2 linked regions of the Polyangium mundeleinium genome follow. Each later gene encodes a partner of the first gene's protein in a complex. Links are inferred from orthologs where the notes say so. Each region holds a gene or a part of one and is shown on either strand. Other genes may lie near its edges. The genes, in order: pheS and pheT.

Region 1 (14,750 bases):
GACGGGGGATCCGTCGCTGGACGGCTCTTCGAAGGTGGCGCGGACGAGCATGGATTGCGGAGGCTAGCTCTTGGGGACCTTCGCGGCCTTGACAACCCCCGCACCCGTCCGCCATAAAGCTCGCCCCGCCGCATCTACCTTGGTTTCGAACGGCGCTCCGACGGTCGGAGCGAGGCCAGGCAGAGCGCACCCTCACGGGAGCGAGAAGGCATCATGCCGAAGATGAAGACGAACCGGGCCGCCGCGAAGCGCTTTCGCGTCACTGGCTCGGGCAAGATCCGCCGGAGCAAGGGCGGCTTGAATCACTGCATGCAGGAGAAGAGCAAGAAGCGCCTTCGCCGTCTCCGCAAGAACGACACCGTCGACACTGCGATGGAGGGGCGTGTGAAGCTCCTTCTCCCCTACCGCTGATCCCGAGCAAGAGAGGAGCGCCCAATGCCGAGAGTCAAGCGTGGGTTCAAAGCCCGTCGTCGTCGTAACCGCGTCCTGAACCTGACCGAGGGGTATTTCCTTGGCAGGAAGAACCGCTACCGCCAAGCCGTCGAGGTCCTGCGCCACGCGTGGGAGTACGGCTACGTCAGCCGCAAGCTGAAGAAGCGGGATTTCCGGCGCCTCTGGATCGTCCGCATCAACGCCGGTGCCCGCACGAACGGCACGACGTACTCCCGCCTCATGAGCTCGCTCAAGAAGGCGAACGTCACGCTCGATCGGAAGATCCTGTCTGAGCTCGCCATCCACGATCCGGCGTCGTTCGGCGCGGTCGTGAAGCTCGCGGGCGGAAGCCGCTAGGCAGGGAGGACGGGGCGTGAGCGCCGCGGATCCTGTCCAGGCGATCAAGGCCATCGAGGAGGGCCTGTCCGCGCTCGGCACGCGGTACCGCGACGCGTTCGCGGCCGCGACGAACGAGCAGGCCCTTCGCCTCGAACACGCCCGCGTCCTCGGCAAGAAGGGCGAGCTCACCGCCGTCCTCGCGCTGATGCGCCACGTCCCCGGCGACCAGAAGGCCACGGTCGGCAGCCGGGTCAACGCCTTCAAAGAAGAGGTCGAGGCCGCCTTCGAAGCGCGCCTCAAGGCGATCGCCCGCGCCGCTCGCGAGGCCGAGCTCCGCGGACTCCCCTACGACCTCAGCTTGCCGGGCCGGCTCGAGCTCGGCCGCGGCCATTTCCATCCCATCGCGCAGGTTCGTGACGAGCTGCTCGCGATCTTCCGCGACCTCGGCTTCGTCGCCGAGGCCGGGCCCGAGATCGAGCTCGAAGAAAACAACTTCACGAAGCTCGCGTTCCCGCCCGATCACCCCGCAACGGACATGCAGGACAGCTTCTGGCTCGGGCCGGGCCTGCTCCTGCGCACGCACACGACGACGGTTCAGCCGCGTGAGTTCTTGCTCCGCAAGCCGCCGCTCGCCGTGGTGATGGCAGGCTCCGTGTACCGCCGCGACGACGACGTCACGCACTCGCCGATGTTCCACCAGATCGACGGCTTCCTCGTCGACGAGAAGGTGAGCTTCGCGGAGCTCCAGGGCGTCATCACGGCCTTCATCGAGCGCCTCTACGGCCCGGGCCTGCCGGTGCGGTTCCGGCCGAGCTACTTCCCGTTCGTCGAGCCCGGCGCCGAGGTCGATTGCGGCTGCGTCTTCTGCCGACAGGCCGACGGCACCTACGCCGGATGCCGCGTCTGCAAGCACACGGGGTGGCTCGAAGTGCTCGGCTGCGGGATGATCCATCCGGACGTCTTCCGTCAGTGCGGCCTGGATCCCGAGCGGTACAGCGGCTTCGCCTTCGGCATGGGCCTCGATCGTCTGGCGATGCTCCGCTACGGCATCCCGAACATCCGCCTGCTCTTCGAGAGCGATCCGCGCTTCTTGTCTCAGTTCTGAGCCGCGAGCGTCGTGGCCGAGACGGCCGCCGCTCCCTCGAACGAGACCACGTCATCCGCGATCGCGAGCGGCCCCGGCCGATGCGTCACGATCAGGATCGTCCGTGCGCCTCGCTGCGCCGCGAGCGCCGCGAGCACGCGCGCCTCGGCCTCGGCATCGAGCCCAGACGTCGGCTCGTCGAGCAAGAGCACCGGCTGATGGCTCGCGACCGCGCGCGCGATCGCCACGAGCTGCCGCTCCCCGCCCGAGAGTTCATGCCCCCCGGCCGCGATCCTCGCCCCGCCTCGCGCCTCGGCGAGCCCGAGCCCTCCGACCTCGTTAAGCGCGCGCCGGATCTCCGCAGCGGGCGCATCCTTCGCGCCGAGCCCCACGTTCTCCTCGATCGTCCCTGACACGATCGCCGCCTCTTGCGGCACCCACGCGAACGGCCGTTCGTCTGGACCGACCCCTGCGCGCGTCAGCTCCTCCCCGTCGTACCGAAGCGCCCCTTCCGTCGCGGGCACGAGCCCGAGCAGCCCCCGGAGCAGCGTCGTTTTCCCACTCCCGGTCGGGCCTACGATCGCCACGATCCGCCCTGGCTCGGCCGTGAACTGCACAGCCCGCCCGTTCACGCCGCCCACGTCGAAACGCAGCCCTTCGACCGACAGCCGCGCCAGCGGGAACCGACTGCGCGCCCCTTGCACACTCGCCGCCTCGACCGCTTCGAGCGCGGCCTCAGCGCCTCCGACCTGCACGCTTGCTTCGAGCGACCCGAGCGACGCCGCGCCTCGCTCGATCGCCGTCCGCGCGTCCCCGAGATCCCGCAACGGCCGATACGTCAGAAAAAACACCGCTGCGAATGCAACGAGCGACCCATCGCCGAGGGACGGCTGCGACCGCTCGATCCACACGCAGACGCCAAGCAAAGCGGCTGCGGCGAGCACCTCGTTCGCCCCCGAGATCGCGCCTCGCGTTGCTTCGGCCCGCGCGGCGGACCGACCGGCCTCGTCCCCTGCCCTTCCCAGCGCTGCATGCACGCGCCGGGCGGCTCCATACGTTCGCCATAGATCCAGATGCCGTACCAGCTCGTCTACAGCGGAATGCAGGCCCTCTGCGAGGCGCGCCGACCGCGCGTGATGCCCCCGAACGAACCGCCGCGCGAAGGCCAGGATCAGCGCGAACGGCGCGAGCAGCAGGAGTGCGGCGATCGCGAGGCGCGAGGACAGGCAGAGAAGCGCCACAGCAAGCGGAACGAGGTGTGCAATCGCACGAGCGGCCGCGAGCACACCTTCATCGACGCCACGCTCGACGTCGCGAATACGCACGGTGATCGCAGCGAGGGAGGCGGCGGCCGCGCTCGGCGGTTGCCCTTGAAGCACGATCGCGGCGGTGATCGTACGCCGAATTGCGTTCCCGACCTGAAAGACAGCACGCTTCTGGCCGTAGATGGAGAAGGTGCTCGCTGCAGTCTTTACAAGGGACGCCCCGAGACCGATAGAAGCCAGAAAAATCGGATGATGCAGGGCGTCGCGGGGGTCGACAAGGGCGCTGAAGGAAGCAAGTTGCCTACCCATCAGCGCCTGTCCGAGAAGGCCAGCGCACGAAGCCAAGATTCCATGGGCTATCGCCTGCACCAGGGTAGCCCCAGAAAACATCCAACAGTTTCGCCGATCGCGGCGGAGCTCGTGAACGACACGCACGACGAATGCCCGACTGGACGTGTTCTCAGTCGGCATCATCGACTACAACGGAGCGCGCAAGCATGGGAGCACACCGCCATCGAGGCAGTCCATCGCCCACCGCCTCGCATGACGGGGAGCCGGCCTCCCTGCATGCCTCGTCGGAGGATGCTCCTAGCATGCCGGCCGGCGGAAGGCCCGGCCCGGGACCGGGAAATTCGGGAACATACACCGATGACGGCATGAAATTTGCAGAATTCATCGAGAAGACGAGCGATCCAGTCTCCAGCATTGCATCCGTGAACGGCGGCCCGAGCCAGCCGATTTCTTCTCGGAGAGGATCCACCGGAATCAAACCGCACAATCCCCCGTTCAGCCCCCTATCGGGCAGCGGGAACAAGGGCCCAGCCATGGCGAGCTTCGAAACCCCGACGAGCCCGGACCGATCCCTCCTTGACCCGGCCGAGAGCTTCCACTCTCGAAAGGGTGATTCCGAAGAAGTGAACGAAAAACCCTCCACCGCAACGAAGAGCAAGATGAGCACGTCGACCGCCCGCCGCCCCGATGCCAACCGCCCCTCCACCAAGGCCGCGATGACGGGCTCCACGACGCGCACCGCCTCGGCCCCCAAGCCCGCCCGCGGGAGCGCGCCCGGTCGCCGCGGTGCCGCCGTCGCGAATGCACGCCCGGTTCGTCGCAGCGGAACGATCGAGCGCCGGCCGAAGGGCCAGGAGCCCGAGCAAACGCAGGCGCCGGTCGACGACGAGGCGCACCTCGACGACGCGCGCAGCAAGACGCCCGCCGCGCCGCTCGCCAAGGAGCCGCTCGCCGCGTCGGACATCGACATCGGCATGCTGGATGACGAAGGCGCGGCCGCGGAAGAGGCCGCCGCCATCCGCCCGCGGCCCGAGATGCACGATCCGGAGCCGACGACGGCCGAGTTCATCGACCTCGAGTTTACGCCGCTCAGCCGGCCGGATTCTCCCCGGACCAACGCGGACCGCGAGCTCAAGGACATCGAGGAGGGCGGCGGTGACTCCATGCTCGCGCGGTATTTCCGCGACATGGCGCTGCACCCGGTCATGGGCCCCGAGGAGGAGCTCGAGACCGCGCGTGCCGTCGAGCGCACGGAGATCGATCACTGGGTCGCGCTGCTCTCGTACCTGCCCGCGGCCGAGTTCGTGCTCGACGCGCTCGCCGAGGACGTGGCGAAGGCAGGTGAGGACGAGGTGAAGGCGCCGCAGATCGAAGAGCTGCAGAAGCTCGTGAAGATCGCGAAGAAGCAGAAGTACAAGCTCGCGCCCGAGCACGAGAAGGCTTGGAGCCAGCTCACGAACGAGCTCGCGACCGTGATCCGCCTGCCGGATTCCGACCGCCTCTGGATGTCGCGCGCCAGCAGCATCGCGCGGGATCTCGTGCGCGAGCCGGACTTCGAGGAGGACACGATCGCCGACACGGAGGAAGGCGCGCCGATCCGGCCGCCGCGCCCGACGCTGCCGATGTCGCCGTCGTACAAGCGCTACCTCGATCGGGTCGAGAAGACGTTCCAGGCCCAGCACGACGCGAAGAACCGGTTCGTCAAGGCGAACCTCCGTCTCGTCGTGTCGATCGCGCGCCGCTACAACCGCGGCCGGTTGCCGCTGATCGACCTCATCCAGGAGGGCAACATCGGCCTCATGAAGGCGGTCGAGCGCTTCGACCACAACCGCGGCTACCGCTTCTCGACGTACGCGTCGTGGTGGATCCGGCACGCGATCAGCCGCGCCCTCGCCGACAAGGGCCGCGCGGTTCGCATCCCGGTGCACATGCTCGACACGTACAACCGCGTCGCCCGCGCGACCCAGGCGATCATCGCGCGCACGGGCCACGAGCCGACGATCGAGGAGCTCGAAAAGGAGACCGGCGTCCCGCGCGAGAAGCTCGACAAGGTGAAGGACTTCTACGCCGAGACGCCGTTCTCCCTCGATCGCCCGGTCGGCGACGAGGACGGGCGCAAGTTCATCGACTTCCTCCAGGAGGAGAACGCGCTCTCGCCGTTCGATCACCTGGCGAACCGCAAGTGGAGCGACGAGGTCCGGCGGCTGCTCACCACGCTGACGCCGATCGAGTCGCGCATCATCCGCTGGCGTTTCGGCCTCGACGACGAGGACGAGCTCACGCTCAAGGAGATCGGTGACAAGTACAACCTGTCGCGCGAGCGCATCCGCCAGCTCCAGGAGCAGGCGCTCGTGAAGATCCGCAAGCAGATGCGCGACTACTACTGAGGTTCGGCGGGGCAACCCCCCGCACAACCCGCCTCACCAAAGGCCACGTGGAAAAACCCTCCACGTGGCCTTTGGCTTTCGAGGGGGTATGACATTCGTGTCATCACGCACGGGCACGGCGTGCGCGATCTGAGCAAGCGATGCTCTCGAGCTACCGGTCCTTCCAGAGGGCACGTGCAGCCGCCTCGACGACCTTGTCGATCCCGCCGCGCGCCTGGCCGACCTTGCCGGGAATGCCGTTCACGTAGATGGAGAACGCGAGCGGCGCGCGGCCCGGAGGGCCGAGCACGTAGCCGGAGAGTGATGCGACGGCGTTCAAGGTGCCGGTCTTGGCGCGGACGATGCCGCGATCCCCGAGGTTCTTGAAGCGCCCGCGGAGCGTGCCGTCGGCGCCGCCAACCGCGAGGTGCGCGAGGAACTCGGGGCCCATGGTCACGTCGCGATACGCGGCGCGGAGGAGCGCGGTGGTGCCGAGCGGCGTGATGCGGTTCGCGTCGAAGAGTCCCGAGCCGTTTTTCACGACCATCCCCTCCTCGAACGCGCCGATCTCCTTGAGGTATGCGGTGATGACCTCGGCGGCGCCCTCGGCCGTGCCCGGGCGCGCCTTCTTCTCGGCGCCGACGGCCTTGAAGATCATCTCGGCATAGAAGTTGTCGCTGTCCTTCCCAAGCAGCGCGAGCAGCTCGCCGAGCGGGCGCGATCGATGCGACGCGAGCAGGCGCTTTTCCTTGGCACCGCCGAGCTTCACGGCGCCCTCGACCTCGATGCCCGCCGACGCGAGGACCGCGCGCAGCGCATGGCCCGGCACGAGGCGCGGATCGTCGAGGCGCCGCCGAACGCGCACGACGCGCGAGTTCTCGGGTAGATGGCCGCCTACGCGCGCGACGAGGCGATCTCCCTTCGGCGAGAGCTCGAGCGTGATCTTCTCCGGATCCCCCTTCTTCGTCGTCCGCACCGTCCCCACGACGTCCACGAAGCCGATCGGATCGACGCGCACCTGCGCGTCCTTGCCTTTCTCCGCTGCGCGCACCGAGAGCGTCACCGTGTTCTCGTCGAGCGCGACTGCGGAGACCGGCGCGCGGAACGGCGCCCATTCATTCGGCTGCTCCTCGAACGCCGGCGGCACGAAACGATCGTCGAAGTAACTCTGGTCGACGACGATCGCGCCCACGCGTCGCACGCCCGCGGTCACGAGCTCGCGCACCATGGGCCAGAGCGCCCCGCCGTCGAGCGAAGGATCCCCCTGCCCGCGCAGAACGAGCTCCGGGACGCGATCGCCGTCGAGCTTGCCGTAGAGGCCCGTCACGAAGCGATGCCCCGGCCCGAGCAGGCGCAGCGCCGCGGCGGCCGTCACGAGCTTCGCGTTCGAGGCGGGGTTGAAGGCAACATGCCCGTCACGCGCGGCGACCGTCTCCCCTGTCCCCACGTCGGCGAAGGCGACGCCGACGGTCCCGCCCCAGCCCTTTACGTCCGCCGCGAGCTTCTCCATCGCTTGCAGCATCGGCCCTGCCTCGATCGACGCGCGGGGGCGCGCCGCTGCTTCGGCGCTCGGGCGCTCTGCCGGTGCCGACGCCGGGCTCGCGGCGGGGGTCGGGACCTCCGAGCGCGCCGAGGCGGTGAGGGCGAGGAGCGCGAGGCCGGCGAGCGTGGGGCGAAGACGGCTGCCTTGGTGCATGGGAGCTTCCTACAACGTCCGGGTCGGGCGCGCGCATCCGACGAGGGCAGACGAGGGCTTTCATTGTGCGGACAGCACGAGACCTTGCTAGGGTCGAGTCAAACTCGCTCCTCTCTTTGGGACCGGAGAAGACCGTGGCTCTTCACACCTCGACCTCGCACCTCACCTTGGGGCTCTCGATCTCCATCCTGCTCGTGGCCTGTGGTGGCGCTCAGCCGAAGCAAGCCGGCGACGACTCCACCTGGGAGAAACCGCCGACGAAGTCCACCGACGAGAGCAGCGCGAAAAGCGAAACGCCGTCCGGCGACACCGCCGAGGACACGAAGTGGACCGGCGCGTCCGAGCCGGCGAAGCTCAACGAGGACCAGATCAAGCAGATGGAAATCGCGCTGAAGCGTGGCCAGTCGAAGGCCACGAACTGCGCGACCGTCGTCGAGAACGGCCCGACGGGCGAGGGCCCGGTGTCGGTCACGTTCGACGGCAAGATCGGCAAGATCACCGATGTCGAGGTCGGCGCGCCGTTCGCGGGGACGCCGGTCGAGCAGTGCATCAAGCGCTCGTTCATCGGCGAGTATTGCTTGCCGTTCGAGGGTGATCCGAAGGTCGTGAAGTACACGGTGAACCTGCCCGCGAAGCCCGCCCCGGCGACGCCGCCGAAGAAGAAGTGACGCGCGGAATGAAGCACGCCTCGATCCTCGTCACGCTCGCGCTCTTGCTCGGCTCTTCGCAGAGCTTCGCCGAGGAGACGGAAGAAGCCCCGGCGCCGCGGTATCCGCCGTCGTCGGTGCGGCCGAAGCTCATCGGCGGCGGGCTCGCGCTCACGGCGATCGCCTACGGCGTCGGCTTCGTGGCCGCGACGAGCTGGCCCGACGCGCCGGGCGCGGAGTCGTTGAAGATCCCGATCGTCGGGCCGTGGATGGCGATCGCCGAGAACAAGTGCGGGGATCCCACGTCGACCGATTGCTCCGGGTCGATCTGGCTGCGCGGGCTTCTGACGGGGCTCGGAGGGCTCGCGCAGATCGGCGGGCTCGCGCTCGTCGCCGAGGGGATCATCATGAAGACCGAGGCGGTCGCGCCGAAGCCCGCGGAGGCGGAGCAGAGCGCGTTCATCATGCCGGTGCCGATCGTGGCGCCGAACATGACCGGGCTCGGGCTCGTCGGCCGGTTCTAGCTCTTCACGCGGCGAAACGGCGGCGGCTCGGGGCCGCGCACGGGCCGCGCCGCGACCTTTCCGAGACGATCCACCGCGACTTCGAGCGTCGCGCCAAAGGTGAGGCCGAGGCGCCGTGCGGCCTCGCTGCTCCCTTCGATCGGTGGAGCACCAACGATATCGCCCGGCATCAACGTGACGTGGCGGCTGACGAAAGCGAGCGACTCGGCGAACGAAAGCGCCGGCGCAGCAGGCCGCGCGAGCTCTTCAATCACGCCGCCCACGCGCAGGCGGACGTGTGCGTCGTCGAGCGCGCCGGCTTCGTCCTTCGTGACGAGCACGGGGCCGAGCGTCGCGGCGAAGTCACGCGCGCGGAAAGCTCCGCTCGTTCGTTCCTGTTCACGCGCGACCCAGCCGAGCAGGATCGTGAAGCCGAGGATCGCGCGCTCGGCTTCGTCCACGGTCGCGGCGCGGAGCTCATCGCCAAGCAGCACTGCGATCGAGATCTCGACGTCGGGCCGCGGCTCGTTCGGCGGGAAGGCGACCGATAGCTTGTGCCCCAACAATCCGCGCGGGTTGCCGAGGTGGTAGCGAGGTTCTTCGCCGTCGGCCGTACCGACGAGCTGCACGAGCAGCGCGCGCTCGGGCAAGCAAGGCGGCAGCCAGAGCAGCTCGTCGGGCCAGAGCCTCGCTTCCGTGGGGCGCTCGCCAGCGCAGAGCGCATCGTCCAGGACATCGAGGCCCGCGCCGCCGACGGAGAAGACGCGCGCGAAAAAATCTTCGGCGGTGGACAAGCCCTCGTCCTCGTCGAGGAGGGGTTCGGCGCGCCTCCGCTCGAGCTCGGCGACGTCGTAGAGGCAGCCGTCACGTTCGAGCGCGATCCGCGGGACCGGCGAGGACGGAAGGAGGACACGGGCAAGACGCATCGGCAAGGCGCCTCGGCACCAGGATCGACCACGTTAGCATCCCTCGCTGGGTGCGTCGCGGCTTTCACGCGGGAAAAAGGCTGTTATTTCTTCGGTGGCTCGCGCGTTGACGCGCCACCCTGGACGCCTAGACTGCGCCCTGGTTGACGCTTGGGGCGTCACTTCCATCGAGCGGAGTGATGCATCCCCAAACCCCCGTACGTGCTCAGACAGCGTGTTTGCCCCAAGCGGGCAGAGCTGCCCGACAGCGTACGGAAAAACCAACCGAGCGCAGCTCGGAAGAGATGCGCCCACGCGGGGCCGGAGCGGCGGTTCATGAGCAAGCGGACCAAATTCGTCTTCGTCACGGGTGGGGTGGTTTCCTCGATCGGCAAGGGCCTCGGCGCCGCCTCCATCGGCGCGCTGATGGAGGCGCGTGGCCTGCGCGTCACCCACATCAAGCTCGATCCGTACATCAACGTCGATCCCGGGACGATGTCGCCGTACCAGCACGGCGAGGTCTTCGTGACCGATGACGGCGCGGAGACCGACCTCGACCTCGGCCACTACGAGCGCTTCACGCTCGCGCGCATGACGCGCCAGAACAACTTCACGACCGGACGCGTCTACGAGTCGGTCATCTCGAAGGAGCGGCGCGGCGAGTACCTCGGCGCCACCGTGCAGGTGATTCCGCACGTGACCGACGAGATCAAGCACCGCGTCCGCGCGGCCGCCGAGGGCGTGGACATCGCGATCGTCGAGATCGGCGGGACCGTCGGTGACATCGAGTCGCTGCCGTTCCTCGAGGCGATCCGTCAGCTCAAGGTCGAGTGCGGCAGCCAGAACGCGGTCAGCGTGCACGTGACGCTCGTGCCCTTCATCGCGACCGCGGGCGAGCTCAAGACGAAGCCCACGCAGCACGCCGTGAAGGAGATGCGCGAGATCGGCATCCAGCCGGACATCCTGCTCTGCCGCTGCGACCGGCCGCTCTCGCGCGGCATGAAGGAGAAGATCTCGCTCTTCTCGAACGTCGAGGTCGACTGCGTGATCGCGGCTGTCGACGTCGGATGTATCTACGAGCTGCCGATCGTGCTGCACGCCGAGGGCATCGACGAGAAGATCGCCGAGAAGCTCAACATCTGGGCGAGGCAGCCGGATCTCTCCCAGTGGCACTGGGTGGTCGAGCGCTTCAAGCGCCCCACGCGCGGCACCGTGAAGATCGGCGTCGTCGGCAAGTACGTGCACCTGCGCGACGCGTACAAGTCGCTGCACGAGGCGCTCGTGCACGGCGGGTTGCACAACGACGTGCGCGTCGACCTCGAGTACATCGACTCGGAGCAGATCGAGCAGAAGGGCGCGGCGGAGTTGCTCGGCGCGCTCGACGCGATCCTCGTGCCCGGCGGCTTCGGCGACCGCGGCACCGAGGGGAAGATCGAAGCGATCCGCTACGCGCGTGAGCAGAAGGTGCCGTTCTTCGGCATCTGCCTCGGCATGCAGCTCGCCGTGGTCGAGTTCGCGCGGCACATCGGCGGGCTCCACGGCGCGAACTCGGCCGAGTTCGATCGCAACGCGGCGCATCCGGTCATCGACCTGATGCCCGACCAGAAGGGCGTGCTCGACAAGGGCGGCACGATGCGGCTCGGCGCGTATCCGTGTGTCCTCGAGCGAGGCTCGCTCGCGGCCGAGGCGTACGGCGCGACGTCGATCAGCGAGCGTCACCGCCATCGGTACGAGGTGTCGAACAAGTACCGCGACGCGCTCGCGCAGGGCGGCCTCGTGCTCTCGGGGACCTCGCCGGACCAGCGCCTCGTGGAGATGGTCGAGCTCCGGGATCACCCCTACTTCCTGGGCTGTCAGTTCCACCCGGAGTTCAAGAGCCGCCCGCAGGCGGCGCATCCGCTCTTCTCACGCTTCGTGCGCGCCGCCGTCGAGCGTCAGCGTGAGCAACGCAAGCCGCGGACGGAGAGCGTCAGCGGGGCGCAAGGCACGCTGCCCGGCCCCGCCAAGAGCTCGTCCACCGTCAACTGACGCGCGTCGCCGTACGAGCGAGCGAGGGCGCGACGTCCTCCTCGCTCGACGTCTCCTTGCCGAGGAGCAGCGGCGCGCGCTCGCCCACCTCCGCGACGAGATCCTTGCGCAGCATGCGCTCGGGCGGACGGCGCAGATCCCACACGAGGCCGAGCTTCTCGAGCGCGCGGAGCACGTAGAAGCTGATGTCGATCTCCCACCAGAAGAAGCCCTGGTTCGCGCTCGACATGTAGTGGTGGTGGTTGTTGTGCCAGCCCTCGCCGAGCGTGAGGAGCGCGAGGAACGCGTTGTTGCGGCTCGTGTCCTTCGTCGCGTACCGGCGTGATCCCCACACGTGCGCGAGCGAGTTGATCGTGAACGTCGCGTGCATGAGCACGACCGTCGAGACGACGTAGCCCCACAGGAAGCCGTCGAAGCCGAAGGGGATCGTGACCGCAGCGATGAGCGCGGCCGATCCGATCACGTGGTAGCGATCGATCCAGCGGAGCTCGGGATACCCGGCGAGATCGGGGACCAGATCGAGCCGCGTCTCTTGGTGGTTGCGACCCATCCACCAGCCGAGGTGGGCGTACCAGAAGCCGCGACGCAGGGGGCTGTGCACGTCGCGCTCGGTGTCGGAGTGCTTGTGGTGAACGCGGTGCGCCGCGGCCCACCAGAGCGGCCCCTTCTGCACGGCCGTCGTGCCGAGGAACGCGAGCACGAGCTGGAAGAGCCGGCTCGTCTTGAAACTGCGGTGCGAGAAGTAGCGATGGTACGCGGCCGTGATCGCGAACATGCGCACGAGGTAGGTCGCGAAGGCGAGCGCGACGAGGCGCCACGTCGGACCACGCACGAACGCGATGACGAGGCCCACGTGCATCGCGACGAGCGCGGCGACGTGGAAGAGCTCGGACAGCGACCACTTCGAGCCGGCGACAACCGTGATGGAGGGCTTTGAATCCGGGACCGTTTGCACGAGGCCGACTGTCACATGCGCTCTTCAGCCGTCGCCCTGCGTCCCGTCACGATTCGGTCATGCACACGTGTGGCTCACGAGATGCACGCGTGACGCGTGGTGCAGCGCGTCGCGCGTCATCGTGTTGCGCAGTGCGCACGGCGCGCGCGGGAGAAGGAGGATCGCGTGAAGGTGCGAGAGATCATGAGCACGCCGGTGACCACACTCGAGCCCGACGACAACCTCGCGTTCGCCGAGGAGCTCATGACCGTCGAGCGCGTGCGTCACTTGCCCGTGCTGGATGGCGACGTCCTCGTGGGCATCTTGTCGCACCGCGACATCGTCGCGGCCTCCGAGTCGATCCTGAAGAAGCCGGCCGCTGATCAGGATCTCGAACGGAAACGCAAGGCGAGCGTCCGCGAGGTCATGCGCAAATCGGTGGACACGATCGGCCTCGACGAAGATGCAGCCGACGCGGCGGACCTCATGCTGACGGAGAAGATCGGCTGCTTGCCCGTGGTGGACGAGTCGCGTCGGCTGCTCGGCATCGTGACCGACGCGGACTTCATGGCGATGGCGCGAGACGCGCTTCGCGCCGGGAAGATCACGCGAGCGGCGAAGCAGCCGGTGGCGCGTGCGTCCGCAAGGACGAGGACGAGGCCTTCGCTCGCGAAAGGGACGGCGAAGAGCGCGGCGACGGCGACGGCGACACGAGGGGCGAAAACGATCGCATCGAAGAAGGGGATGGCGACGAAGATCGTGCCGAAGGTCTCGGTGAAGGCGCACGCGCGCAAAGGCGCGGCCACGAGGAAGGCTCCAACGCGTCGGAGTGCGTGACGACCGCGTGGATCAGAGCGTGACGACGTCGATGGGCGGGCCCGCGGAGACCGTGACCTCCGAGGCGCGCAGCACGTCGCCGTCGAGCACGTAGGGCCCTTCGGGCGAGAAACGCACGACGAACGAGCGCGTGAGATCATCAAAAGCGCCTGCGCCGCCGATCGGCTTGCCGAGAAGGACGAGCGGCGCGCGCGGGCCGAGCGAGCGAGGAGGCAGAGGGCTCGCGACGAGGTGCGGGCTATCGAGGTCTTCGCCCGCGCGGTGGTTGACGCGCATGCCGAGGCCGAGGTCACGCACGACGGAGGCGCACACGAGCGACCAGCGATCGGAGGTGAGGCGATGCCCGTCGACCTCGATCGTGCACGGCATGGGCGTGAGCACTTGCTGTGCATACGGACCATCGACGAACGACTCGACGAAGATCCGGCCGGCGATCCGTGCCGCACCGCCGTACCCGCGCGCGCCATCCGCGTAGTAGAGGTCGAAGAACCGCGCGACGAGGCCGGTGCCGAAGATGAAGCCGATGCGCGTCGTCTCCGCGCCCTCGCGCGCCTCGCGCACGCGCAGCGTGGCCCTGCGTCGCGAGGCGAGCGCGCGGGAGGCGAGGAGCCGCGTGAGCAGCCGCCTGGGATCCCCCTGCATGCCGAAGTTCCGCGCGACGGTGGCGACGGTGCCGCCGGGCAGGAGCGCGAGGCGCGGGAGCGAGGCCTCGCCGAAGGCCCGCGCGAGCGCCGTGACGCCGGCCATGAAGCTGCCGTCCCCGCCGGAGAGGATCACGAGGTCCGTGCCACGCGCCGCGATCCGCGCGCAGACGGCGTCGAGCTCGGCGACCTGCGTGGTGGGATGAACCTCGGCGACGCCCGCGCAGATGCGCCTCACGTCGTCGAGGAGCGAGGGCCGTCGGCGGTAGAGGCGAGCCGTGATGTTGGCGATGACGTCGAAACGCATGAACGGAAGGCCCTCGCGACGCCGAGGCCTGTAGGGGCGCGGACGCGATGGGCGTGTTCGGGAGACAAAAGAGCCCCCCGAAGCGCGCAGGGTGACGCACCGGAGGCGCGGGGGAAAGGGCCGAGCGCGCGCGGGCCACGGAAGGCTTTGCGAGTCGGGGCGAGGTCAGGTAGCTCGAAAGGAACGCCCGATGATCGCTCGCCGCACGAAACTCCCGCGCGCCCTTGGAAGTCTCCTCGTCCTTGCTCTCGCTGCAGGCTGCGGCGGAGGCCCGGCGCTGCGCGCCGCGGAGCAAGGCGATCTCGGCGGGGCGAGGCGCGCGCTCGCGTCCGGCTCCGCGCAGGAGACCGTCGGCGAGGCCGAGGCGCGTCGCATCGCGCGCGTCGTACTCGAACAAGAGGTAAAGGCCGCGAAGGGGGACGCCGGCGTGAGCAAGCTTCGGGAGCTGCCGTCGTGCGCCGAAGGGCTCGACGAC
Region 2 (15,000 bases), 6.2 Mb from region 1 along the record:
TCGACCGCCGGGATCGCGGCGCCCTTTTCGGCGCTTCGGGCACCCGCGCGGTCGGCACCACGCTCCCGCCCGGCGTCGTGCTCGACCGGGGCGCCTTCGGTTGGATCTTCTGCGTCGCGATCTGCGACGAATCATACCCTCTCGGCGACGACACGATGTCCACGCGGGGCGCCGTCCTCGACCGGTGCGACATCACCACCGCCGGGACCTTCGGCGTCTGCGCGGCATGCCCTCCGGACGGCGTCCGTGGCACCCGCTGCGTGGGTGCGCACACATCCGTATCCGCGGCGACCACGAGCGCATTCCCGACCGGGAGGGGCGCGCGGACGGGCTTTCGTGACGTCTTTTGCTCGATGGCCCTGGGGGCGGAGGTCCAGCCGTCGCGGGCCGTGGACGGGCCGGCGGGAAGCGACGAAAGCGACCCCAAAGGCTTGCGCCGGGAGGGCGGCGGCGGATGGTTCCGCGCTACCGACACGCCCGCCGGCGCGGCTGGCAGCACGGCCTTGAGGAGCGCGCCGCCGAGATCCGATCGATCGAGCTCCAACGTTCCCCCGTGCGCCACCGCGATCTGCCGCGCGAGCGTGAGACCGAGCCCGAGGGATTCTTTTTTCGTCGTGAAAAACGCGTCGAAGATCCGGGCTCGCACGTCGGGCGGGACACCCGGTCCCGCGTCCTCGACGCGCACGGCGACCTGCTCCTTGTCGCGCGTCACGGTCACGCACACGAGCGGCTTTTGCGGCTCCTCACCGACCTTCGCGCCCGCCTCCGCGGCGACCGCGCAGGCCTCGACGCCATTCGTGAGCAGGGCGAGCAGGAGTTGACCGAGATCACTCCGCTTCCCGACGACGACCGGCGACGACCCGTGCACGGCCGTCACCAGCAGATCGACGTTGCGCGCGCGCGCCGTGGGCTCGACGAGGGCCGCGGCTTCGTGCGCGAGATCCTCGAGATCCACAGGCTCCGCGCGCGAATCCTCCAGCGCCGAGAGCAGCCTCGTCCCTGCCGTCCGGGCGAACTTGAGCGCCGTCGTGGCTTCGTCCTGAATTCGCGCGAGATCGTCGAGCGCCGAGGCCACGCCGGGGAACCGCACGCGCAGGTGGCCGATGAGCTTCTCTTGCTCCTCGAGCTGCGTGCCGAGCGACGACAGCGGCCAGCGCATCTCGTCGGCGAACCCCGCCGCGAGCGAGCCCAGGATGGCCAGCCGCGCGAGCTTCGTGTCCGTGCCCCGCCGTTCGTGCGCGGCCGCCGCGGGCTTCACCTCCTCGGTCGTGAGGGCTGCGGCGCGCCCCCGCGCCTTTTCGTGCGCCATCGAGAGCGCGAGCATGTTCGCCGCCGTCTCCAGCACGAACGGCGCCTCGGGCGACAGCATCTCCGCCGACGGCGTAGCGACGACCAGCGTGCCGAGCACGTCCCTGCCGATCAGGATGGGCGCGGCGAGGATCGTGCCCCAGCCTGCGCTGTTCACGAGCTCCCGATCGATCCGCCCCGCCAACGCCGTGACGGCATCCATCTCCGTCGTGACGCGCCTCTTCTTGGCGGCCGTCTGTGCTGGAAACCAGGGCACCTCGGCGCTCGCGAACGTGCCGATGTAGGCGCGCAGCGTCGCGGGCAGCCCCACGTCGGCCTTCAGCTCGAGTCCGTCCTCGGTGGCCTCGTAGGCGGCGCCGCGCTGCGCGCCCACGCCTTCGAGGACGAGCGCGAGGGCCTCGGAGAGCAGGCCGCCGGTTTTTCCGCGCGCGAGCAGCCCCGAAAGGCCGAGGAGCGCCTGGAGCGAGGGGCTCGGCCTTGTCGTGGCGGTCGTACGGCGGGCGGCCATGATGCTCCGAGCGTACTCGGAATCGGGGCGTGGGCGAAAGAGATACGCGCCGGCCCTCAGCGACGCGCGCGCGCCGAGGGCCGCTCGGGGCGACGCCCGACTACGGGCAGGTCAAGCCGCCGCAGTCCTCGCTCTTCGGATCAAAATCGCTGCATTTGCCGTTCGGCTGCAGGCCCCAGGTGCAATAGCTGAGGTAGTGGAAGCCGTCGATCGCATTGAACGTCATATTGACGTCCGAGAACACCGGCGCCCCGTAGCAGGCGTTTTTATCGTAGCCGCGGTAATAGATCTTGTCGCCGATCTCGACGTTCGAGTCCTGGAGCTTGATCACGCCGAAATCGCCGACCACGACCTCGCCCATCCCCATCGGCGCCGGGTTCGGCTGGGGCACGGGTTTGGCGTTCGAAACCCGCACCTTCACGCCGCCCCACGCGTTGTGGAAGTCCGCGTCCGTCGTCGAGCCGAGCTTCGCCACCTCCGCCGCGTCCGTGAACGCGTGCGGCGTCGGCACCGGCGCCGTCCCCGTCCGCGTCACGGCGCACGTGAAGGCGATCTGCGTCTGCGGCACCTTGCTCCCGTTCATCTCGTTCGCGCAGGCCGCGAGCAGGAACGAATCGGCCACGCCCGTGATGTCGAGCGTGTCGCCCGGCTTCACGTCGTCCGGGATCGCGTCGCCCGGCAGCGGATCGCCCTCGTAGTAGTTCGACAGCTTCGGGCAGTACGCCTTGTTGCCGCCGGGCGGGATCACCGCGGGCACGCCGTAGCTCAGCACCATCACCCCGGAGTACTCCTTCGTCTCCGTCAGGCCGGGCGCCGACACGAACACGCCCCACAGGCAGTTGCCCGCGTTGCTCTGCGAGACGAGGAACTTGTGGCTCATGGCCACGGCGCCCTTCACCCGCACGGGTGTCCCCTTCCCGACCGCGCCGGCGGCCTTGGCGTTCGTGATCTGCTCGATCGTCACCTCCTTGCCGTCGCACGTCGCGCCCCCGGCGCCGCCGTCGCCGCCGTCGCCGCCCGCGCCGCCTGTGCCGCCTGTGCCGCCTGTGCCGCCTGTGCCGCCGGTCGCCCCGCCGCCCGCCGGCCCCCCCGCTGGCTGGGCGATCCCGTCGCCCCGACACGCCGTCGAGAGAAGGACACAAAGCCCGAACGCGCACGCCGCGCTCGTACCCAGAACAGACCACTGCTTACGAAGGGACATGAAGGACCTCCTGCTCGCCGCTCGCCGCGCCGAAGAAAGATGCCCCGAGGCTACCACCGCCCCCTCCGCCCCGCCCGTCGGTCCGAACGTCCTGGCTCCCTCCGCCCTCCTCGCCGCTTCCGCGCCGCCCGCGTCTTCCCGCCCCGCCGCCCCTTTCCCGCACCTCGTCCCTTCCGCGTCTGCTGCCCACATCGAGTACGCCGGACTACACAACCTGGGACATGGGACCGGGAATAAAGCCGTTCGATGGGGGTTTGGGCCGCGCGATCGACGTCACCATGGCGTTGACACGGATCCGCCCACCGCTAGGATGCGCGCCGTTCGCTCGGGCCAGATCGTCAAGATCGCGAGATCCCGAGCCGAGGGGGCGCCGCCGTGCGGCTCTGGCGGACCCTCACCTGGTTTTACCGTGCAGCGACAAAGGGCGCTCAGGTGCGCGCTCTACCGAAGGAGGTCGGATTGTCTACCGACGTGATGATCGAGGCCAATGGGCTCACCAAGCGATACGGGGCGTTTCGCGCGCTCGACAAGGTGAGCTTCGAGGTCCACCGCGGGGAGGTGGTGGGCTTTCTCGGCCCGAACGGCGCCGGCAAGTCCACGACGATGCGTATTCTCACCTGCTTCATTTCCGCCACCGGCGGGACGGCGCGGGTGCATGGCTACGACGTATTCGACGATCCCCTCGAGGTCCGGAAGAAGATCGGCTACCTGCCCCAGCGCGCGCCCCTCTACGGGGAAATGAGCGTCTGGGAGTACCTGACCTTCGTCGCGGACATGCGTGGGCTCGAGACGTCCACGTTCAAGAAGCGCATGAAGAACATCGTCGAGGTCTGTGGCCTCGCGACGAGCCTCGGCAAGGACATCCGCGACCTGTCGCACGGCTACCGGCAGCGCGTCGGCCTCGCCCAGGCGCTCGTGCACGACCCGCCCATTCTCATCCTCGACGAGCCGACGAGCGACCTCGACCCGAACGAGAAGGCCGAGGTCATCAAGTACATCCAGGAGATCGGCAAGGAGCGCACGATCCTCCTCTCGACCCACAACCTGTCCGAGGTCGAGCAGGCGTGCGCGCGCGCGATCATCGTCTCGAAGGGGCGCATCGTCGCCGACGGGCCGCTCGAGGAGATCCGCGCGAAGAGCGGCCGCGTCCGCTACGTGGTCCAGGTGCACGAGAAGCGCGTCTTCGAGGGAGGCCCCGCGAAGAAGGCGCCGAGCGCCGAGGAAGTGCAAGCGGCCCTCGAGAAGCTGCCCGGCGTGACGAGCGTCGTGGAGCTGCCGACGGACGATCGCGCGCACAGCTTCCAGCTCGCGGGCGCGCAGGACGGCGACATCCGCGCAGAGATCTTCCAGCTCATCGTCTCGAAGGGCTGGCTCATGCTCGAGATGCGTCGGGAGGCGCAGAAGCTCGAGGACGTGTTCAAGGCGCTCACGAAGAACGACGAGCGCCGTGATCGCGGCCGTCCCGTCGTCGAAGACGACGAGGACGAGGCCGAGGCGTCCGCCGAAGACGAGGACGAGGACGAGGACACGTCCGCCGAAGACGAGTCCGACGAGGATGAGTCCGACGAGGACGAGGACGAAGACGAGTCCGACGAGGACGACAAGAAGAAGAAGGGCTGAACGCCGATGGGCACCACATTCATCATCGCGAAGCGCGAGTTCCGCTCGAACTTCGACTCGACGCTGGCCTACGTCGTGATCTGCCTCGGGCTGATCCTTCTGGGCTTCGTGTTCTTCGAGTTCGGGGGCGGCTTCTGGCAGCAGGACCGGGCCTCGCTCGTGCAGATCTTCGCGCAGGCGCCGCGGGGTTTGTCGTTCCTGATCATCCCCGTCGTGACGATGCGCCTCCTCGCGGAGGAGAAGCGCTCGGGCACGCTCGAGATGCTGATCACCCTGCCCGTGAAGGATCACGAGGTGATCCTGGGCAAATTCCTCGGGGCGTGGGGGCTCGTGCTCCTGCTCGTCGCCTCGACGCTGCTCTACCCGCTGCTCATGTTCTTCAAGCCCTGGGATCTCGGGCCGCTCGACATGGGCCCGGTCTACTCGGGGTACCTCGGCCTGCTGCTCTACAGCGCGGCGGCCGTCTCGATCGGCCTTCTGATCTCGGCGCTCGCGGAGAGCCAGACGGTCGCGTTCTTCATCACCTTCGTGGTGCTCTTCGCGCTTCACATGGTCGGCAGCGTGGCGGACAAGATGCCGACGCCCTGGCTGCGCGAGGCGATCTCGTTCATCAGCTTCGACACCCGCCTCGTGCCCTTCGCGAAGGGCATGATCAACACCCGTGACATCGTTTACTTCGCCTCGATCGCGGTGGGCTGCCTGATGGCGGCGTTCCGCGCGCTCGAGCGCCGGAAGTGGGCGTAGGAGGAAGGCCATGGAACGCAAGACCAAGGCCAGAGCGGCTACCGGCGTCTATCTCGTCCTCGTCGCGGCGATCCTCGTCGTCGTGAACGTCATCGCGTTCATCCAGAACAAGCGCATCGACGTGACGAAGAACGAGCGGTTCACCCTGTCGAAGGGATCGGCGCGCCTCGTCTCCGAGGGCCTCAAGCAAGACCTGCAGGTCGACGTCTACGTGACGCGCGGCGGTCCCAAGCAGGAGGCCTTCATCCAGGACCTCGTCGACCTGATGAACGAGTACGAGCGCGGCTCGAACGGCAAGTTCAAGTACACGCTCGTCGAGCCGAAGACCGAGGAGCAACGCACGGCCGCAAAGGAAGCGGGCCTGCAGGAAGCCGCCTTCGGTGAGGGCAGCGAGACGGGCCAGGATCAGGCCACGATCACGCGCGGCTTCATGGGCATCGCCTTCAAGTACGGCAGCGAAAAAGAGGCTATCCCGATCCTGTCCGCGGACCAGTCGCAGGGCCTCGAATTCTGGATCACCAACAAGATCCGGGAGCTCCGCGACCGCGCCGACAACGTCTACCAGAAGTACGGCGTCATCACGGGCAAGGACGAGATGAAGCTGACCGACACGAACCTCGTGGCGGCGCAGCCCGGCCGTGGCGGCGGTCCCTCGATGAAGGGGATCCTCGACCAGGCGCTGCCCTTCTACAAGATCGAGGAGGTCGACCTGCAGAACGGCGACGCCGAGATCAACAAGGAGCTCGCCGGCATCATCATCACGCAGCCCGGCAAGGACTACACGGAGAAGGAGCTCCGCCGCATCGATCAGTTCCTCATGGAGGGGAACAAGTCGGTCGTGGTGGTCGCGGGCGCCGTGAACCTCAAGGCCTCCGACGCGGCGATGAAGGCCGAGCTGAACCTCCACGGCCTGGACAAACTGCTCGACGGCTACGGCGTCGAGATGAAGAAGGAAGCGATCATGGACTGGGGTCGCCCCGTCCGGATCGCGGTCCCGACGCAGACCGGCCAGGTCATCGGCATCATCGGCTACGGCATGGCGCACGCGCAGCACGTCGACGGCCTCGACGAGAAGGAGCAGACGCTCGACTCGTCGTTCGCCGGCTTCTTCCGCATCGAGGAGCTCGCGTTCCCCTTCCCGTCGACGCTCGTCCCGCACCCGGAGAAGCAGCCGGGCGCGCAGATGAAGGTGGTCGCTCGCTCGACGCCGCGCAGCACGATCGACACCTCCGACGCGATCGACCTCAAGTTCTCCGCGCAGGCCAAGCCGAAGGGCGAGTACGGCCAGCGCGCGATGGCCGTCGCGCTCGAGGGCAAGATCAAGAGCGCGTTCGGCGGCGCGGGTGAAGGCATCGAGACGGCGGCCGAGTCGAAGGACAAGAGCCGTCTGCTCGTGATCAGCGCCTCGCAGTTCCTCGCGAACCCCTACGCGCGTTCGGGCAACGCGCCCCCGATGCCGCCGCAGATGATGATGATGGGCGGCATGGGCGGCGACGAGGATCTGCAGATGCTCTCGATGCCGTACGCCCAGAACTACCTGACGGCGACGATCCTCGCGTTCAAGAACGTCCTCGACTGGATGAGCGGCGACTCGGACCTCATCGCGACGAGCGCGAAGCTCCTTCAGGAGCCCAAGCTCACGTACGCGAACATCGAAGCGCCGAAGATCGACGCGACCGACGACGAGTCGACGGCGACGAAGAAGGCCGAGGAGTACCGCCTCGAGCGCAAGAAGACGCAGACGCGGGTGCAGTGGTCGCTCACGCTCTTCGGCCCCTTGCTCTTCGCGGCGTTCGGCCTCTTCCGCTGGTGGCGGCGTGAGAACGCGCGGGAATCCATCCGACTCGACTGACGACGAAGACGAAGGAAACCCATGAAGACCGAATACAAGATCTACGTGGCGATCGGCGTCCTCGCGGCCCTCGGCGGCGGCCTCTACGCCACGAGGCAGACGAAGCAGAAGGAGATGTCGGCCCACTCCGCGACCGCGGCGACGGCCGACTTCCCGGCGCTCGCGCCCTCGAAGGAGGACGTCGAGGCGATCACCAAGATCGAGATCAAGAACGCCGACAAATCGAGCGTCACGCTGGAGAAGAAGGGCGACGCATGGGAGCTCGTGGCTCCCGTGTCCGCCAAGGCGAACGCGTCGAACGTGCGGTCGCTCCTCGACAACTTGAAGGAGATCAAGGTCAAGGAGAGCATCGACCGCGGCACGGGCACCTACAAGCAGTACGAGCTCGACGACGAGAAGGGCGTCCACGTCCTCGCCTACAAGGGCGACGGCAAGATCTTCGACGCCTACTTCGGCAAGAGCGGCTCTCGTGGCCAGCTCGCGCGTGTCGGCGGCAAGGACGGCGTGTGGGTGGTCGGCGGCTACTCGAACTTCCTCTACACGCGTGAGGTCAAGAACTGGCGCGAGACGTCGATCCTCAAGTTCGAGGACGCGAACGTGATCCAGGTGTCCGTGACCAACACGAACGGCCAGTTCAGCTTCTCGAAGAACGACGAGAAGTGGGCGGGCTCGTACGCGAAGCGCGACAAGGACAAGAAGCTCGAGAAGCCCGAGAAGAAGTGGGAGAAGTTCGACGAGGCCAAGGTCAAGGACATGCTGCGCGCCTTCAAGTCCCTGACCGCCGAGGATTTCGGTGACGAGAAATCGGACGCCGGGATCGACGCGGCCGAGGCGAACGGCGGCGTGGTCCAGATCAAGCTCAAGGACAACGCCGGCGACATCACGGTCAAGGTCGGCAAGACGAGCAAGGGATCGAGCCGCTTCGCCCAGAAGGATGGCGGGGACGGCACGGTCTACGTGATCTCGTCGTGGTCGGGCGACTGGGCCACGGCGGATCGCGCCAAGTTCGAGAAGTCCGACGACAAGAAGAAGGACGAAAAGAAGGACGAACACGGCGCGGACGACGGCCACGGCCACGACGCGCCTCCCGAGCTCGAATAAACCGAGCCCGGTAGGTTCCGGACAGACGAAGGCTCCTTTTCGACCCGAGAAGGAGCCTTCGCCGTTTTGTGGCCCCGGTCGAGAAAGCTTGACCGGACGTTTCATGCGTTTTAGGCCGCAGAGGTCATGAAGGCCTCTTACCGCTGGATTCGCGAGCTCATCCCCGGTCTCGATGCTTCTCCCGAGGAGATCGGGCGGCGTCTCACGCACGCCGGGATCGAGGTCGAGGCGATCACCGAATTCGGCGAGGGCACGAAGACGCTCGTCGTGGCCGAGGTGAAGGCCTACGAACCGCACCCATCGCGAGCGAAGCTCAAGCTCGTCACGATCAACCGAGGCGGCGCCGAGCAGCGCATCGTCTGCGGCGCGCCGAACGTGCCCGAGCCGGGCGGCCTCGTGGCGTTTGCGCCCCTCGGCGCGCACCTGCCGGCCGTGAACATGACGCTCACGCCGCGCGAAATCGGCGGGGTCGTCAGCGAGGGCATGCTCTGCTCCGAGCGCGAGCTCGGCCTCTCCGCGGTCGCGAGCAAGGACGAGGACGCGGGGATCCTGATCCTGCCGAAGGGCCTCGCCGCGCCGGGCACGCCGCTCCGCGAGGCCATGCCCGAGGTGCACGACTACATCCTCCACCTTGGTTTGACCCCCAACCGTCCGGACGCGCTCGGCCACATCGGCCTCGCCCGCGAGATCGCGGCGCTCTTCAACCTGCCGTGGAAAAAGCCCACGCCGAAGGCGCCCGCGCGCTTCGCCGAGGGCGAGACCGTGTCGCGCCACGTGTCCGTGCGGATCGACGACACCGAGCGTTGCCCGCGGTACGGCGCGGGCCTCGTGCTCGGCGTGACGATCGGCCCCTCGCCCACGTGGCTGCGCTACCGACTCGAGAGCCTCGGCGTTCGTTCGATCTCGAACGTCGTCGACGTGACGAACCTCGTGCTGCTCGAGTACGGGCAGCCGATGCACGCGTTTGATCTGAACGACGTGCGCGGCAGCCAGATCCTCGTGCGCCGCGCCACGCCGGGCGAACCCCTGAAGACGCTCGACGGCGAGGATCGCAAGCTCGACGTGGATGATCTCGTGATCGCGGACGCCGAGGGGCCCACCGCGCTCGCGGGCATCATGGGCGGCGCGAACAGCGAGATCCACGCCAGCACCACGCGCGTGCTCCTCGAATGCGCCTACTTCGCGCCGCGCAGCGTGCGGCGCACCGCGCGCAGGCACGGCATGCACACCGAGTCGAGCCACCGCTTCGAGCGCGGCGTCGATCACGGCTCGCTCGAAGACGCGCTCGCCTACGCGACCACGCTGCTCACGGAGCTCGCGGGCGGCGCAGCAGCGCGCGAGCCGATCCTCGCGGGCGCGAAGATCCCGGCCCGCGAGCCCGTGCGCCTGCGCGCCGCGCGTATGAATGCGCTCCTCGGCACGGACGTCCCGCTCCCCGAGGCGACCGACATCCTCACGCGCCTCGGCTTCGAGGTCCGCGGCACGCACGGCGAAGGCGAACAAGCGTATGCCGACGTCATCCCGCCCTCGCACCGGCCCGACATCGCCGGCGAGGCGGATCTCGTCGAGGAGGTCGTCCGCGTGCGTGGCCTCGGCACCGTGCCGACGGTGCTCCCGGCCCTGCGGCCGCAGCCCCCGCGCCACGCGTTCGACCTCTCGCTCCGCGTGCGCGGCGCGGCCGTCTCCGTGGGGCTCTCGGAGGCGATCACGTACGGCTTCGTCTCGCCCGAGGAGATCGAAGCGCTCGGCCTGCCGCCAGCGCCGTTCCGCCTCTTGAACCCGCTCACGCAGGACCGCTCCGTGATGCGCACGTCGTTGCTCCCGGGCCTGCTCGAAGCTGTGCGGCGCGCTCGCAGGCATGGCGTCCCCGACATCCGTCTCTTCACAGTTGGCGCGCGGTTCCTCGCCGATCCCACGCGCGCGCCGCTCGCCGACGAAGCCCCCTCGTTCGCCGCGGTGCTCGCCGGTTACCGTCGCTCGCCGCTGCAAAAGCCGGTCGAGGTCGACGTGTACGACGCGAAGGGCGTGGCCCTCGAGATCGTCGAGCGCGTCACCCACGAAAAGGCCGACGTCGCGCACCAGCCCGAGGCGACACGCGCGCCGTACCTGCACCCGCGCGCGGCGGGGCAGATCCTCGTGAAGGGGCGCGTCGTCGGCGCGTTCGGCGTCCTGCATCCCGACGTCGTCGACAAGCTCGACCTCGATGGCTCCGCGGTCATCGTGGAGCTCGATCTCCGCGCCCTCGCCGAGGTCGGCGCGGCGCGCCCGCAGTACCGCCCGATCCCGACCCTGCCCGCCGCGACGCGCGACATCGCGCTCGTCGTCTCGGACGAGGTCGAGGCGGGCGCGGTCGGCACGGCCATCCGCGAGGCCGGCGGTGAGCTCTGCGAGTCCGTGGAGGTCTTCGACCTCTTCCGCGGCGGCAGCATCCCCGCGGGCCACCGCTCCCTCGCCTTCCACGTCGTCTATCGCGACCCGCGCGCCGCGACCGCCCCCGAGCAGGCGCGCACCCTCACGGACGAGGAAGTCGACCGGCGACACAAGTCCGTCGTCGAGACCGTCCACGCCCGCTTCGGCGCCACGCTCCGCGCCTGAGCTCCGTCCCTCCTCCTTGCAGCACGTCCACAAAATTCCTACCGCGTTGCGCGGACGGACGCCTTTTCGCGTGCGGCCGTAGCGTGGGCGGCCCCTGAACGAGAGTTCTCGCCGGCAACGATTGACGGGCTCGGTCCACCCGGAAAACACTGAAATTTGCTATCGGGGCCCGCGAGCGCTCGCGGCGAACCTGGCCCTTCCCTCCTCGCGAGCGCTCTCTGGTCCCCTGTCGACCCCTCAAGGACGGGACGGAGGACCATGGCGGAGACCCACATCACTGGGAAACACCTTCGGGCAGGGCTCGTGTGGCTCGGCCTCACGAGCGCCTTCGCGCCGGCGATCGCGCACGCGCAGCCCTACCAGTTCGACACGAGCGAAGCGACGTTCGACACGACGTACGCGCAGACCACCATCAGCCTGAGCGGCACGATCAAGAACCGCGCGGGCCAGGCGATCACGGGCGCCACGGTGACCGTCCTCGCCTGGGGCGACGGCGTGACGAACGCGGGCAAGACGGCGACGACGAACGCGTCCGGCGGCTTCACGATCACGGGCCTCAAGCGCCGGAACGTGCTGCTCAAGATCACCGCCTCCGGCCACTACAGCGAGATCATCCCCGTCGACCTGCACCGGCCGACGAGCGAGACGATCACGAGCACGGGCACGATCTCCATGAACCCGACGAAGGCGGGCCGCGTGCGCCTGATCTTCGGCGGCGACACCATGCTCGGCCGCCGCTTCACCGACCTCGACGCCGACGGCATCGAAGGCGAGGCGGGCGACCTCATCCGCCCTGCGAGCCGCGCCGCCGACGCGCAGGCGATCTTCTCCTACGTGCGCGACGCCCTCTCGTCCGCGGACTACACGGTCGTCAACCTCGAGTCCCCGATCACCTCGGACACGAGCACGCCGCATCCGTACAAGGACTACACGTTCTTCTCGTACCCCGAGACGCTCGCAGGTCTCACGTACGCGGGCATCGACGGCGTCGACCTCGCGAACAACCACATCTTCGACTACCTCACGACCGGCGTGACCGACTCGATGCTCCACGTCTCGAACGCGGGGCTCGACTGGTGTGGCGTGGGCTCGAACGATACGAACGCCGAGGGCACCACGATCTTCCGCACGCTGAACAACGTGCCGCTCTCGCTGCTCGGCTTCAGCGAGCTCGTCTCCGACGGCTCGACGGAGCTCGACTACCTGCTCGTCGCCCGTGATCCGGACAAGGCGGGCGCGCTCGAGGCGTCGAACGCGAACATGAACGCGTTCATCGACGCCGAGACACCCGAGCGCTTCGCGATCCCCATGATCCACGGCGGCGTGGAGTACAGCGAGTTCCCTTCGAACTCGATGCGCTCGAAGTTCATCTCGCTCGCGAACCGGGGAGCCGGGATCGTCGTCGCCCACCACACGCACACCGCGCAGGGCATCGGCCTCGTGAACGTGGGCGGGACGCCGCGCTTCGTGCTGATGTCCCTCGGCAACTTCGTCTTCGATCAGGACGTCCACGAGACCTTCCAGTCGATCCTCGCGATCGCGGACGTCGACGTGCTCGCGGGCGGCGGCTTCGACGTCGCGCGGCTGGATCTCATCCCGATCAGCATCGAGGGCTACGTACCGAAGCTCCTCGCGGGCGACGGGCTCGCGCGCACGGGGCGGCATTTCGGGCACCTCTCGACGCACCTACCGAAGAACCCGGCCGGCCAGAACATCGCGGACGGGCTCTCTGGCGCCGTCGTGTTCCCCACGGGGCACCGCATCGTCGCGCTCCGCTCGACCTCGCAGTACACGACGTCGACGACGAACCAGTCGCTGAACGCGCCCGTCACGAGCCAGACGACCGGGCCCATCGCGTTCACGCGGAACGCGCCTTCGGACTCGCTCTCGTACGTGAAGTCGAGCGCGAGCGCGACGGTCGAGTGGGGCCGCGAGCTGCTCATCAACGGGGACTTCGAGGATTCCGACGTCGACGGCGATTTCAGCGAAGGGAGGGCGTGGGACCAGAGCACGGTCCGCTACGTGGAGAACAGCGTCGTGCGCAGCGGCATGGGCGCCCTCGTGATGCTGCGGAACGCGTCGAACTCGACGGAGATCACGGTCTTCAACAACAACCGCGTGTCCTTCCCCGGCGGCTCGAAGCTCACGATCACGGGCTGGATCCGCGGCGACAACGCAGGCCCCTTCGCGCTCACGACGCGCATGTACAGCGACAGCGGCACGACGCTGAGCACGACCGACTCGTACACGAAGACCGCGAGCACGTACGGCTGGACGCAGTTCATCGTGAACGTCACGGCCGCCTCGAACGCGACGAGCGCGCGCTTCTACTTCAGGACCTCGCCCCCGGCGACGGGCGAGGCGCGCATCTTCATCGACGACTTCAGCCTCATCCGCTGGGAGAAGAGCTCGATCTACGCCTTGAACGGCTTCGAGATCCCCGCGCCGAACAACTGGAGCCACGTGCGCTTCACCAACGTGGCCTCGGGCGTCTCCTCGCTCGGCGTCACGCTCGGGCACCGCACGTTCACCGCGCTCTAGGCGGAATCCTCCGCCAGAAGCCTCGACCAAAAAGCCTTCACCTCATCGATGCGCTCGGTGCGCGCGGCCGGCGGTAACCCGTCGAGCAGGAGCGCGCCGTAGCCGCGCGTCCGCACCCGCCTATCGAGGATCGCCACGATCCCCCGATCCTGCCGCGTTCGGATCAGCCGGCCGAACCCTTGCTTCAGCGTGATCGCCGCTTGCGGCACGGTGTACGTCGCGAACGGGGAATGCCCCGCCTGCTCGATCGCCTGGGAGCGCGCGACGACCACGGGATCCGTGGGCACGGCGAACGGGATCTTGTCGATCACCACGAGCCGGAGCGCGTCGCCTGGCACATCCACGCCCTCCCAAAAGCTCATCGTGGCCACGAGGACCGCGTGGTGCGCGGCGCGGAACTTCGAGAGCAGCATCCGCTTCGGCGCCTGCCCCTGCACCATGAGCGGCCCCGGCACCCGGCCCGCGAGCGCACGGCCGAGCGCGACCATGGAACGGTTGGAGGTGCAAAGAACGAACGCGCCGCCGCCCACGATGTCGACGAGCTCCACGATCCGATCCGCCGACGCCGCGAGGAACGAGGGATCCGAGGCCTCCGGCAGATCCCGCGGCGTGTAGAGCAGCGCGCGCGACGCGTAGTCGAACGGCGACGGTACGACGAGCTCGTCGACCGGCACCGTGAGGCGCTCGTCGAGGCCGAGGCGCGTGCGCAAGAACCGGAAGTCGTCCGACGCTCGGGGGCTACGCTCGGACGGGCCGAGCTTCGCCCCCGAACCCCCCGCTTTTGCGGTCATCGTCGCGCTCGTCAGCACCACGCCGCCGATCCGCTCGAAGACGCCTTCGCGGAAGAGCCAGCCGACGTCCACCGCCGACGCGCCCACCGACACGGAGCGCGCGCGCACCTCGACCCACGTCACCTGGTTCGACTTGCCATCCACGATCTTCGCCGCGTCCGTGCGGAGCGTCTCCGCGCGCGTGCCCACGAGCCCGACCGCCTCCGTGATCGCGTGCGCCGACGCGTACCCCGCGAGCGCTTCAAGCGCCTCGTCGAAGTGGTGATACGCATCCACGAGCTCACCCGCCCACACCTCGCGCTTCAGCTCCACGCGCCCCTCGCGCGCCGCCTCGCCGGCGACACGCGCGACCGCCGCGAAAAATCGGTCCGCTGCTTCGCGCACGAGCGCCACGATCGCGGTCCCCTCCCCTCGCCCGAGGATCCGATCGGCGAGCCCGCTCGCGATGAAGGCGCGATCGGCGTCCCGCAGCATCGAGTCGACGCGTGATCCCGAGATGCGCGTCCCGAAGAACTCGGTCGCGATGTCCTCGAGCTCGTGCGCCTCGTCGAAGATCACCGCGTCGTACGGAGGCAACGCGCCCGCGCCGGGGACGTTGCCGCGGCCGAGCTTCAGCGAGAGATCCGCGAAGAAGAGGTGATGGTTCACCACGAGCACGCGCGCTTCCTCGGCCTCACGTTTCATGCGCGTGACGAAGCATTTTTCGAAGAACGGGCACGCCGATCCGATGCGCGTCTCG

Evidence for each region.
Region 2: the proteins of pheS (region 1) and pheT are in contact, whole or in part, in a crystal structure (PDB 6P24), measured with the Escherichia coli proteins. The link is inferred for Polyangium mundeleinium from one-to-one orthologs.

The regions. Positions count from the first base shown.
Region 1 is NZ_JAQNDO010000001.1:11,335,927-11,350,676, forward strand. What follows is about bases 1-2,840. They hold pheS (phenylalanine--tRNA ligase subunit alpha), read left to right. Parts: upstream 1-805; coding sequence 806-1,876; downstream 1,877-2,840. Other genes in these bases: POL67_RS44675 (ASKHA domain-containing protein), read right to left, coding at 1-51; rpmI (50S ribosomal protein L35), read left to right, coding at 214-411; rplT (50S ribosomal protein L20), read left to right, coding at 436-789; POL67_RS44695 (ATP-binding cassette domain-containing protein), read right to left, coding at 1,867-2,840. In the rest of the region: more of POL67_RS44695, read right to left, coding at 2,841-3,234; POL67_RS44700 (sigma-70 family RNA polymerase sigma factor), read left to right, coding at 4,071-5,798; dacB (D-alanyl-D-alanine carboxypeptidase/D-alanyl-D-alanine endopeptidase), read right to left, coding at 5,950-7,473; POL67_RS44710 (hypothetical protein), read left to right, coding at 7,608-8,141; POL67_RS44715 (hypothetical protein), read left to right, coding at 8,150-8,644; POL67_RS44720 (fumarylacetoacetate hydrolase family protein), read right to left, coding at 8,641-9,549; pyrG (CTP synthase), read left to right, coding at 9,865-11,556; POL67_RS44730 (acyl-CoA desaturase), read right to left, coding at 11,549-12,511; POL67_RS44735 (CBS domain-containing protein), read left to right, coding at 12,677-13,327; POL67_RS44740 (diacylglycerol/lipid kinase family protein), read right to left, coding at 13,340-14,275; POL67_RS44745 (hypothetical protein), read left to right, coding at 14,466-14,750.
Region 2 is NZ_JAQNDO010000001.1:5,178,511-5,193,510, reverse strand. What follows is about bases 8,105-11,194. They hold pheT (phenylalanine--tRNA ligase subunit beta), read left to right. Parts: upstream 8,105-8,460; coding sequence 8,461-10,929; downstream 10,930-11,194. Other genes in these bases: POL67_RS20690 (CapA family protein), read left to right, coding at 11,188-11,194; POL67_RS20700 (DUF4340 domain-containing protein), read left to right, coding at 8,105-8,334. Also shown: POL67_RS20725 (GAF domain-containing sensor histidine kinase), read right to left, coding at 1-1,816; POL67_RS20720 (hypothetical protein), read right to left, coding at 1,917-3,017; POL67_RS20715 (ABC transporter ATP-binding protein), read left to right, coding at 3,477-4,637; POL67_RS20710 (ABC transporter permease), read left to right, coding at 4,644-5,381; POL67_RS20705 (GldG family protein), read left to right, coding at 5,392-7,233; more of POL67_RS20700, read left to right, coding at 7,255-8,104; more of POL67_RS20690, read left to right, coding at 11,195-13,470; POL67_RS20685 (ATP-dependent DNA helicase), read right to left, coding at 13,467-15,000.